Regions from separate parts of the Streptomyces sp. NBC_00271 genome, predicted to be linked through region 1. Evidence: riboswitches for the same ligand, from Rfam matches in the RefSeq annotation. Region 1 holds a riboswitch; the other holds the start of a gene.
The links. Region 1 has a riboswitch for glycine ahead of gcvP (aminomethyl-transferring glycine dehydrogenase). Riboswitches for the same ligand answer to the same signal wherever they lie in the genome.
Positions count from the first base shown of each region.

Region 2: it holds a riboswitch for glycine, as region 1 does, so the genes downstream of both, gcvT (glycine cleavage system aminomethyltransferase GcvT) here and gcvP (aminomethyl-transferring glycine dehydrogenase) in region 1, are expected to answer to the same signal.

Region 1 covers NZ_CP108070.1:2,715,294-2,720,736, reverse strand. The annotation lists gene ftsR (transcriptional regulator FtsR) at 1-381, shown strand, start outside; gene OG798_RS12865 (bifunctional nuclease family protein) at 468-941, shown strand; gene OG798_RS12860 (MerR family transcriptional regulator) at 1,249-1,893, shown strand; gene OG798_RS12855 (DNA polymerase IV) at 1,938-3,332, shown strand; gene OG798_RS12850 (PRC-barrel domain-containing protein) at 3,448-3,819, opposite strand; glycine riboswitch at 3,934-4,029, shown strand; gene gcvP (aminomethyl-transferring glycine dehydrogenase) at 4,210-5,443, shown strand, end outside.
Region 2 covers NZ_CP108070.1:7,889,922-7,895,364, forward strand. The annotation lists gene glyA (serine hydroxymethyltransferase) at 1-775, opposite strand, end outside; gene gcvH (glycine cleavage system protein GcvH) at 789-1,166, opposite strand; gene gcvT (glycine cleavage system aminomethyltransferase GcvT) at 1,295-2,413, opposite strand; glycine riboswitch at 2,448-2,559, opposite strand; glycine riboswitch at 2,560-2,660, opposite strand; gene OG798_RS35970 (AAA family ATPase) at 2,829-3,509, shown strand; gene OG798_RS35975 (enhanced serine sensitivity protein SseB) at 3,666-4,469, shown strand; gene OG798_RS35980 (enhanced serine sensitivity protein SseB C-terminal domain-containing protein) at 4,694-5,443, shown strand, end outside.

The DNA.
Region 1 (5,443 bases):
GAGGCACCTACAGCGGCCCGGGTGGGCCGTGCGGAGCTGCTGGCCGCCGCCGAGATCGGTGAGCAGGAGCTTCAGGAGTGGGAGTCGTACGGACTCCTCGCCCCGCTTGCGGACGGGGCATATGACGCTGAGGCGGTGACGGTCGCCGCGCTCGTCGTCGAGCTCGGGCGGTTCGGGATCGAGCCGCGCCATTTGCGCGCGATGAAGGCCGCGGCCGAACGTGACGCGGGGCTCGTGGACCAGGTGGTGGCCCCTTTGCGGCGCCATCGCAATCCGCAGACCAGGGCGCACGCCGAGGCCCGTACGAAAGAGCTGGCGGGGCTCACGGTGAAGCTGCACGCGGCGCTGGTGCAGACCGCGCTGGGCGTCCGGCTGCCCTGACCCGAAGTGCCCGGTGGGCGTCCGGATCGGCCCCCCGTTCTGTGCCCGACTACCCAAACATCCCGGGCACGGCCTAGGGTTGCTGTGTGAACGAGCTCGATGTCGTAGGTGTCCGGGTCGAAATGCCCTCCAACCAACCGATCGTGCTCCTGCGTGAAGTGGGAGGCGACCGTTACCTCCCCATCTGGATCGGACCGGGGGAGGCGACGGCGATCGCCTTCGCCCAGCAGGGCATGGCCCCCGCGCGACCGCTGACCCACGACCTGTTCAAGGACGTGCTGGAAGCCGTCGGCCAGGAGCTCACCGAGGTGCGCATCACTGATCTGCGCGAGGGGGTCTTCTACGCGGAGCTGGTGTTCGCCAGCGGGGTCGAGGTCAGTGCCCGCCCGTCCGACGCCATAGCGCTGGCGCTGCGCACCGGAACGCCGATCTACGGCAGTGACGGTGTGCTCGACGACGCCGGCATCGCGATCCCGGACGAGCAGGAGGACGAGGTGGAGAAGTTCCGCGAGTTCCTCGACCAGATCTCGCCCGAGGACTTCGGGACCAACAGCCAGTGAGGGGACTGATCGCCAGCGGGTGGGCGGTCGGCGCCCGGGCTCGGGGAGCAGGCGTGGCGTCCACCCCCTGGCAAGCCGATGGATCGGCCGAGCCGCTGGGTCGCAGGACTCCGGGGCGGCAATTGCCCGTGGCCCGTGTGGCGCGCTGCGGCCCGCTCCAAGAGCATTCGGCTAGCCTTTCCCCGCGGTGGGACACGGGAAACCACTCCTAGGGTGATTATCACTCGGCGTGCCGAGTGTGGCGATCGTTGACGCACCCCCGGTGACTGCCTACCGTCGAGAGGGCAGGTCAAGGACGGAGGTCGGCGTGAGAAGCAGCGGCGACGGTACGGCTGGGGGTGCCCCCGGACGAAGTCTGGGGGAGAGCGGCCCGTACCCGCTTCACGGCAGCGCGGCCGATCACGTTCCGCAGCGGCCGACAGCGGTGTCCGGTGAGTCCGGTGAGGGTGGGGCGGCTGCCGAGGAGATCGGCTACCGCGGTCCCACGGCGTGTGCCGCCGCGGGCATCACCTACCGGCAGCTGGACTACTGGGCCAGGACAGGCCTGGTCGAACCGAGCGTGCGGCCCGCCTACGGGTCGGGGACCCAGCGGCTCTACAGCTTCCGGGATGTCGTCGTCCTGAAGATCGTGAAGCGGTTCCTCGACACGGGAGTGTCGTTGCAGAACATCCGCACCACGGTCCAGCACCTCAGGGAACGCGGCTTCCGGGACCTGGAGCGGATGACGCTGATGAGCGACGGCGCGACCGTCTACGAATGCTCCTCGCCCGACGAGGTCCACGCCCTGTTGCAGGGTGGTCAGGGCGTCTTCGGGATCGCCGTGGGCGTGGTGTGGCGGGACGTCGAGAGCGCGCTCTCGCAGTTGCACGGGGAGCGCGTGGACACGGGTGAGACGCTCGTCGGGCACAACCCGACGGACGAGCTGGCGCGCCGGCGCAATCGGGCCGTCTGAGGTCCGCAGAGGCATTGTCAGTGGCGTAGGGCAGCATCGGACATGTGAGAACCGCGCCTACGATCCTGCATCTCGACATGGATGCCTTCTTCGCCTCGGCGGAGCAGGCATCCAAGCCGAGCCTGCGTGGGAAGGCCGTCGTCGTGGGCGGGCTCGGACCCCGCGGAGTCGTCGCGACCGCCTCGTACGAGGCACGGGTCTTCGGGGTGCACTCGGCGATGCCCATGGCCCAGGCGCGGCGGCTGGCGCCGAACGCCGCGTATCTCGTGCCCCGCTTCACGCTCTACCGGGAGGTCAGTGAGCAGGTGATGGGGCTGCTGGGGGCGTTGTCGCCCCTGGTGGAGCCGCTGAGCCTGGACGAGGCGTTCGTCGATCTGGAGGCGGGGGAAGCGGCCTGGGACGAGGCTTCCGCGCGGCTGGCCGGGGCGAAGCTGCGCGCGGACATCCGCGCCGTCACGGGGCTGACGGGTTCGGTGGGGCTCGCCGCGTCCAAGATGCTCGCCAAGATCGCTTCGGAGCAGGCGAAGCCCGACGGTCTCGTGGTCATAGAACCCGGGACGGAGCGCGCGCTGCTGGGGCCGATGTCGGTGCGGACGCTGCCGGGTGTCGGGCCCGCGACCGGGGACCATCTGCGCCGGGCCGGGATCACCACGGTCGACGAGATCGCCGAGGCGGGCGAGGACGAACTCGTACGGCTGGTGGGGAAGGCGCACGGGCACGCGCTGTACGCGATGGCACTGGCGCACGACGAGCGGCCCGTGGTGGCCGAGCGGGAGACGAAGTCCGTGTCGGTGGAGGACACGTACGACGTGGACATCCACGACCGGATGCGGGTCGGCCTGGAGGTGCAGCGGCTCGCCGACCGGTGTGTGCGGCGGTTGCGGGATGCGGGGCTGTCCGGGCGGACCATCGTGCTGAAGGTGCGGAGGTACGACTTCTCGACGCTGACCCGGTCCGAGACGCTGCGGGGGCCGACGGACGACCCCGGCGTCGTACGGGAGGCTGCCGCGCGGCTTCTGGAGGCGGTGGACACGACCGGGGGCGTGCGGCTGCTGGGGGTCGGCGTCTCGGGGCTCGCCGACTACACGCAGGAGGACCTGTTCGCCCAGGCCCAGGCTCAGGCGCAAGCGGAGGCGGAGGCCGCCGCGGGGGAGTCGGCGGTGCTGGAGTATCCGGACGAGGAGGGGGCGGAGGAAGTGGCTGCCGAGCAGGCGCCGCCCGCCGAGCGGCGGTGGCCTGCGGGGCATGACGTGCGGCATGTGGAGTACGGGCACGGATGGGTGCAGGGGAGTGGGCTCGGGAGGGTGACCGTGCGGTTCGAGACGCCCTACTCCGAGCCGGGGCGTGTGCGGACGTTTCGTACGGATGATGTTGCGTTGGAGTTGGCGGAGCCGTTGCCGTTGGTGCGGGGGACCGTTTGCGAGCGCCGTGGGGGGTGAAGTCGGATCGGCGCCGCGGGTGGAATGTGGCTGGTCGCGCCCACGCGGCGGAGCCGCATGATGTCAGAGCCCCGCGCCTCTTTCGGGGCGCGTCAGCTGGGCCCCATCCGAGAAGTCAACCCTCGTCCGTGCCTGCCAGGCGGCCGAAGTCGCGGTCCGGGGGTGGGGGCGGGGGTGTCACGTCCAGGCCGTAGTGGTGGTAGAGCTGGAGTTCCTGTTCGGGGGAGAGGTGGCGGCCCACGCCGAAGTCGGGGGCGTCCTTGATCAGGGCGCGGTCGAAGGGGACACGCAGCGTGCCCTCGACGACTTCGCTGGGCTCCAGGGGGACGAAGGCGTCCCTGCTGAACAGGCCTGTCCGTATGGCGGCCCACTCCGGGACGCCGGTCGCGTCGTCGAGATAGACCTCGTCGACCGTGCCGATCTTGGCGCCGTTGCGGTCGAGCGCCTTGCGGCCGATCAGGTTGCGCGGATCGATGTCGGTCTGCACGGTCCCTCCACTCGCTAGCAACTCATCCGTAAGCACTACAAAAGAGCACAATCGTGATGGTGGCCACTCGAAAGCTCGTGCGTTGTCCTCGCTGGTAGGCTGGCAAGCGGCTGCTGACCCCGTGCGGGAGAGTCCTCCAGACATCATCGGAGGCGCCGAAGGAGCAAATCCTCCCCGGAATCTCTCAGGCACACGTACCGCACGGACGAGGTCACTCTGGAAAGCAGGGCGGGTGTCGAAGGCCTCCGCCCTCACCGACGGTGAAAGCCGGGTCGCAGCGAGTGGGCGGGCCGGTGAAGCTCTCAGGTTGAGATGACAGAGGGGGAGGCCGTCGGGGTACCCACGCCGTGGTGCCCCTCGAAGGTCGTGTCAGACCAGGAGGCCTCCGCAATGACCGCCCATCGCATTCCGCTCTCCGAGCTCGAACAGGGAATCCCCTTCGAGCAGCGCCACATCGGGCCCGACTCCGAGGCGCGGGCCAAGATGCTCGCGCAGGTCGGGTACGGCTCGCTCGACGAGCTGACGGCCGCCGCGGTGCCGGACGTCATCAAGAACGCCGAGGCGCTGGAGCTGCCGGGCGCGCGCACCGAGGCCGAGGTACTGGCCGAGCTGCGCTCCCTCGCGGACCGCAACCAGGTGCTCGACTCGATGATCGGCCTCGGCTACTACGGCACGTTCACGCCGCCGGTGATCCTGCGCAACGTCATGGAGAACCCGGCCTGGTACACCGCGTACACGCCGTACCAGCCGGAGATCTCCCAGGGGCGGCTCGAAGCGCTGCTGAACTTCCAGACCGTCGTCGCCGAGCTGACCGGGCTGCCCACCTCCGGCGCCTCGCTGCTCGACGAGGGCACCGCCGCCGCCGAGGCGATGGCGCTGTCCCGGCGCATGGGCAAGAACAAGAAGGGCCTCTTCCTGATCGACGCGGACACCCTGCCGCAGACCGTCGCCGTCATCGAGACCCGCGCGGAGCCGACCGGCGTCGAGATCGTCGTCGCCGACCTGGGCGAGGGCATCCCGGCCGAGATCGCCGGGCGGGAGATCAACGGCGTACTGATCCAGTACCCGGGCGCCTCCGGTGCCGTACGCGATCTGAAGCCCGTCATCGAGCAGGCGCACGAGCTCGGCGCGGTCGTCACGGTCGCCGCCGACCTGCTCGCCCTCACGCTGCTCGCCTCGCCTGGTGAGCTCGGCGCCGACATCGCGATCGGTACGACCCAGCGCTTCGGCGTGCCGATGGGCTTCGGCGGTCCGCACGCCGGATACATGGCGGTGCGTGAGCAGTTCGCGCGCAGCCTGCCCGGCCGGCTGGTGGGCGTCTCCGTGGACGCCGACGGACACAAGGCGTACCGGCTCGCCCTGCAGACGCGGGAGCAGCACATCCGCCGTGAGAAGGCGACCAGCAACATCTGCACGGCGCAGGTGCTGCTCGCGGTGATGGCCGGCATGTACGCCGTCTACCACGGTCCGGAGGGTCTGCGGACCATCGCGCGGCGTACGCACCGGTACGCCACGATCCTCGCCGCGGGCCTGACGGCCGGCGGGGTCGAGGTCGTGCACGGCTCCTACTTCGACACGCTGACCGCGCGGGTGCCGGGCCGGGCCGCCGAGGTCGTGGCGGGCG
Region 2 (5,443 bases), 5.2 Mb from region 1:
GCTGGCCGGGGAAGACCGCGGAGTTGATCTTCTTCGCCAGCTCGGCGGTGGACAGGATCACGCCACCGCGCGGGCCGCCCAGCGTCTTGTGGGTCGTGGTCGTGACCACGTGGGCGTGCGGCACCGGGTTCGGGTGCAGGCCCGCGGCCACGAGACCCGCGAAGTGCGCCATGTCGACCATCAGGTACGCGCCGACCTCGTCCGCGATCCGGCGGAACGCGGCGAAGTCCAGCTGACGCGGGTAGGCCGACCAGCCCGCCACGATCAGCTGCGGCCTGGACTCCTTGGCGAGGCGCTCGACCTCGTCCATGTCGACCTGACCGGTCTCGTCGTTCACGTGGTACGCGACCACGTTGTACAGCTTGCCGGAGAAGTTGATCTTCATGCCGTGGGTGAGGTGCCCGCCGTGCGCGAGGTTCAGACCCATGATCGTGTCGCCCGGCTTCAGCAGCGCGAACATGGCCGCCGCGTTGGCCTGGGCGCCCGAGTGGGGCTGCACGTTCGCGTGCTCGGCGCCGAAGAGCGCCTTGACGCGGTCGATGGCGATCTGCTCGACGACGTCGACGTGCTCGCAGCCGCCGTAGTAGCGGCGGCCCGGGTAGCCCTCGGCGTACTTGTTGGTCAGGACCGAGCCCTGGGCCTCCATGACCGCGACCGGAGCGAAGTTCTCCGAGGCGATCATCTCCAGGGTGGACTGCTGGCGGTGCAGCTCGGCGTCGACGGCGGCGGCGACGTCCGGGTCCAGCTCGTGCAGGGGCGTGTTCAGAAGCGACATCAGTCAGAAGTCCTTAGGAGCCGGAGAACTCGGTGTACTCGTCGGCGGAGAGCAGGTCGGCCGGCTCGTCCGTGACGCGTACCTTGAACAGCCAGCCGCCCTCGAAGGGGGCGGAGTTCACCAGCGACGGGTCGTCGACCACGTCCTGGTTGGCCTCCACGACCTCGCCGGTGACCGGCGCGTACAGATCGCTGACCGACTTGGTCGACTCCAGCTCGCCGCAGGTCTCGCCCGCGGTCACCGTGTCACCGACCGCGGGAAGCTGGGCGTAGACGACATCGCCGAGCGCGTTGGCCGCGAACTCGGTGATGCCGACTGTCGAGACGCCGTCCTCGGCGACCGACAGCCACTCGTGCTCCTTGCTGTAGCGCAGCTGCTGGGGGTTGCTCATGGCCTGAATTCTCCTGTACGCGGGGGAGTGCGGATGAACGGGATGACCGAGTGGTCTTGGGATACGAGACGTGACACAGAGGCGTGCGTCACGTGGGCGCGCTGGACGGGGCCCTTTCGGCCCCGAAGCTACTTCTGGCGCTTGTAGAACGGCAGCGCCACGACCTCGTACGGCTCATGGCTGCCCCGGATGTCCACGCCGACCCCGGCCGTGCCCGGAGCGGCGTGCGCGGCGTCGACGTACGCCATCGCGATCGGCTTGCCCAGCGTCGGGGAGGGCGCGCCGGAGGTGACCTCGCCGATCACCTTGCCGTCGGCGACGACCGGGTATCCGGCGCGCGGCACGCGGCGGCCCTCGGCGACAAGCCCGACGAGTACCCGCGGGGGGTTCTCCTCGGCGCGGGTGGCGGCCTCCTGGAGCGCGGCACGCCCCACGAAGTCCCCCTCCTTCTCGAACTTCACGACGCGACCGAGCCCCGCGTCGAAGGGGGTGAGCGAGGTGGTCAGCTCATGCCCGTACAGCGGCATGCCCGCCTCCAGGCGCAGCGTGTCGCGGCAGGAGAGGCCGCAGGGGACGAGCCCGACGGGCGCGCCCGCGTCCGTCAGCGCCTGCCACAGCTTCTCGGCGTCGGACGGGGCCACGAACAGCTCGAAGCCGTCCTCGCCCGTGTAGCCCGTGCGGGCGATCAGCGCCGGGACGCCCGCGACGGTGCCCGGCAGGCCCGCGTAGTACTTCAGCCCGTCCAGGTCGGCGTCGGTGAGCGACTTGAGGATGCCGGGGGACTCGGGGCCCTGCACGGCGATCAGCGCGTACGCGTCGCGGTCGTCGCGCACGAGGGCGTCGAAGCCGGCGGCGCGCTCGGTCAGCGCGTCCAGCACCACCTGGGCGTTGGAGGCGTTCGCGACGACCATGTACTCGTTCTCGGCCAGCCGGTAGACGATCAGGTCGTCCAGGATGCCGCCGTCCTCCCGGCAGATCATCGTGTAGCGGGCGCGGCCGACGCCGACGGAGGCGATGTTGCCGACCAGCGCGTGGTTGAGCAGGGCGGCGGCCTGCGGTCCGGTGACCGTGATCTCGCCCATGTGCGACAGGTCGAAGAGACCGGCCCGGGTGCGCACGGCGAGGTGCTCGTCGCGCTCGGAGCCGTAGCGCAGGGGCATGTCCCAGCCCGCGAAGTCGGTCATCGTCGCGCCGAGCGAGCGATGCACGGCATCGAGCGCGGTGAGACGGGGTGCGTTACTGCTCATCGGTGGGGCTCCCAAGGCATGACGGCGAGGTCGTTCCTCCCCATCTGTCATCGGAACCTGAGAGGTTCATCACGACCCCGCGAACGGAGGTCCTGACTTGCACCTTGGGTGGAGCCACTGGACAGCGGCCCGCTTTTCAGATGTGCCTCGCCCGCGCGGTAACGGGGCCTGAGAGATTCAAGGGAGGGACTTGCTCCTTCGGCGCCCGGGTACCCGAAGGTTCCCGGAACTCTCCCGCGCGGATTCAAGCGGCCGGTATGCAGTTGGCGGGCACATCATCGCACGCGCCGTCCGATCACGGCAGTCCGCATCTGTAACCGGCCTGTGGCAGTCCGCGTACGGAAACGAGAGACACCGCGCATTACCTTCTCTTTACACTCGACGGGGATGGGACTCCACACCCAAGGGGAGGACGATCACGGTGAACAGGACCACGGCGTACGCCACGACCTCGGGCCTCGCGCTGCCCGAGCAGCCCGGTGTCCCGGCAGGGACCCGGGAGACGTGCGGAGCGCTGCCGACGGCCGTCGTCCGCGACCTCAGAGCGCGCGCGGGACACTCTCCGCACGGTCTGCACTTCGCGGCGGCCGACGTCGTCGTGGTCACCGGGTTGCCGGGCAGCGGCAAGTCGACCCTGATGCGCCGCGCCGTCGAGGGCCCGCGCATCGACTCCCAGGACACCCGGGACCGCTGGGACGAGCGGACGGGCGGCCGGCTGCCGTACGCCGTCTACCGGCCCCTCGTCCGCCTCGCGCACTACGCGGGCCTGCGTCGCGCCCTGCGCTCCGGCGCAGGGCTCGTCGTGCACGACTGCGGTTCGCAGGCCTGGGTGCGCGGCTGGCTCGCCCGCGAGGCCCGGCGCCGCGGCGGCACCCTCCACCTGCTGCTGCTCGACGTCACGCCCGGCACGGCGCTGGAGGGCCAGCGCGAGCGCGGCCGGGGCGTGTCGCGGTACGCGTTCGCCCGTCACCGGGGCGCGGTCGCCCGGCTGCTGCGCTCCGTCGAGCGGGGCGACCTGCCGGAGGGCTGCGGCTCGGCGGTGCTCCTCGACCGGGACGCGGCGGACGTACTGCGGCGGATCGGCTTCGGTGACTGAGGAACGGCAGGGACTTCGGTGACTGAGAAACGGCAGGGGGTGGCCGAGAGCGGTCGAGAGCGGCCGGGAGCGGTCGGGAAGTCGTACCGGCCCACTAACCTTTCCAGCCAGAACACCAGAACAGTGGTTCACCGCAGGCGGTAGACAGGTAGACAGATGGACATCCCCGACTTCCCGGACTTCTCGGTACCGGCGTACCCGCAACCCGGCCCGCACCCCCACTCGCACGGCGGCTGGCCGGGCAACGAACTGGAGGAGGTGCTCTCCGCGTCCCTCGGAGTGCCCTCGGCCGGCGGCCGCATCGTCGAGGTCCTCGGCCGCAGCTTCGTCTGGGTGCCGCTGCCCAACGGCGGCGGACCGCACGCGGGATCCCTCGACCTGCCCACCCTGGAGATCGAGGGCCAGGCGTACGTGCCGGTCTTCAGCTCCGAGGAGCAGTTCCGCCAGGTCGCCGGCAGCCATCTGTCGTACACGATCGCGCCCGCGGTCGAGTTCGCCCGCGGGCTGCCCCCGCAGGTCGGCATCGCGATCAACCCGGACGGGAGGGTCGGCGTGCCGCTGCCGCCCCTCGCGGTCGCCGAGCTGTGCCGGACCGGGCGCACCCCGCTGGACGGGCCCACGAGCGGTGGCCGGGTGAAACTCTACGAGCCCGACTGGCAGGACGACCCGGTGGACTTCCTCGCCGCCGCCTCGGCCGAGTTCGCGGCGACGGGAGTCGTCCTGACCGCCCGCCGGTGTCTGGCCAGCATCGAGGGCGACGACCCGGTCATGTTCGTCGGGGTCGAACTCTCCGTGTGGGAGGGAGACCTCCGGACGCTCCCCATGGACGCCCTCTCCCGCGCCCTCGCCCGCGTCGCGGTCAAGTGGCCGGTGAACCTGGTCCTCCTCGACGTCGCCCAGGACCCGGTGGCCGACTGGATGCGAGCCCAAGTGAGGCCCTTTTATCAGCAAGGCCAGTAGAAGCGCCCCGTCAGGGGCGCGAGGCTGTGACCATGGTGCGGCTCCGCCGCGTGGGCGCGCCCAGCCACGAGCGACCCGCAGCCTCCGGACTACAACGGGCCCCGAGCTCTCAACGGCTCCCCCAGCGGAGCGCATTCGCCGCTTAAGCTGGTTTCATGGCTCGGCCGGGGTTCGGCCGAGGTGTTGGTCGACGTCATGATTTCTTCGCGAAGGGGCGGTTGAAGGTGAGCGCGTCGGGCACGGCCGCGGCCGGTCAGGTCGAGCACATGCTGCGCCAGGTGACGCCCGGGCGTTACGACGCCTACGAGGCGCTCCTTCGCGCGCTCGCGACCCCGTCGTCCGGCCAGGTGTGGATGCTGCTCTGGCACGGCCAGGCCGGCTCCCCGGACGCCCAGTACGGGAACATGGAGGTGGAGGGCTTCGGTTACGCGCCGTGCGTCACCTCCGCCCAGGAACTCTCGGCCAGCGGCTGGAACCGGTCGTACGAGGTCGTCGACGGTCTCGACGTGGCCCGCACCCTCTACCCCGACCACTTCGGGCTCTGGCTCAATCCGCACGCCCCGGGCGGCGGGGTCGGCATCCCGTGGCTCGATCTGCGCAGAATCGCGGCGGGTCTGGAGCGCCAGCCCGCCGGTCCGCTGCGACTGTCCGAACCCGGCATCGAGATTCCGCAGTTCTACGCCCTGCTCACACAGAACGCGCATCGCACCACCGCCGTGCGCTCGCTGCGCCGCGCCTGGGTGCAGCCGGCGCTCGGGGCGCCGTATCTGGCCATCGGGCTGGACGTCTACGACACTTCGCCGCCCGCCGTCGACTCGGTGCGGGCGATGATGCAGCAGTCCATCGGCGCGGTTCCGGACGGGCTGCCCGTGTCGACCGTCGCGATGTCGGACGAGTACGACCCGGTGGCGCTGTGGCTGCGCGCCAACGCGCGGCCGTTCTACGACCGCGAGGCCCACGCGGCCCCCGCGGCC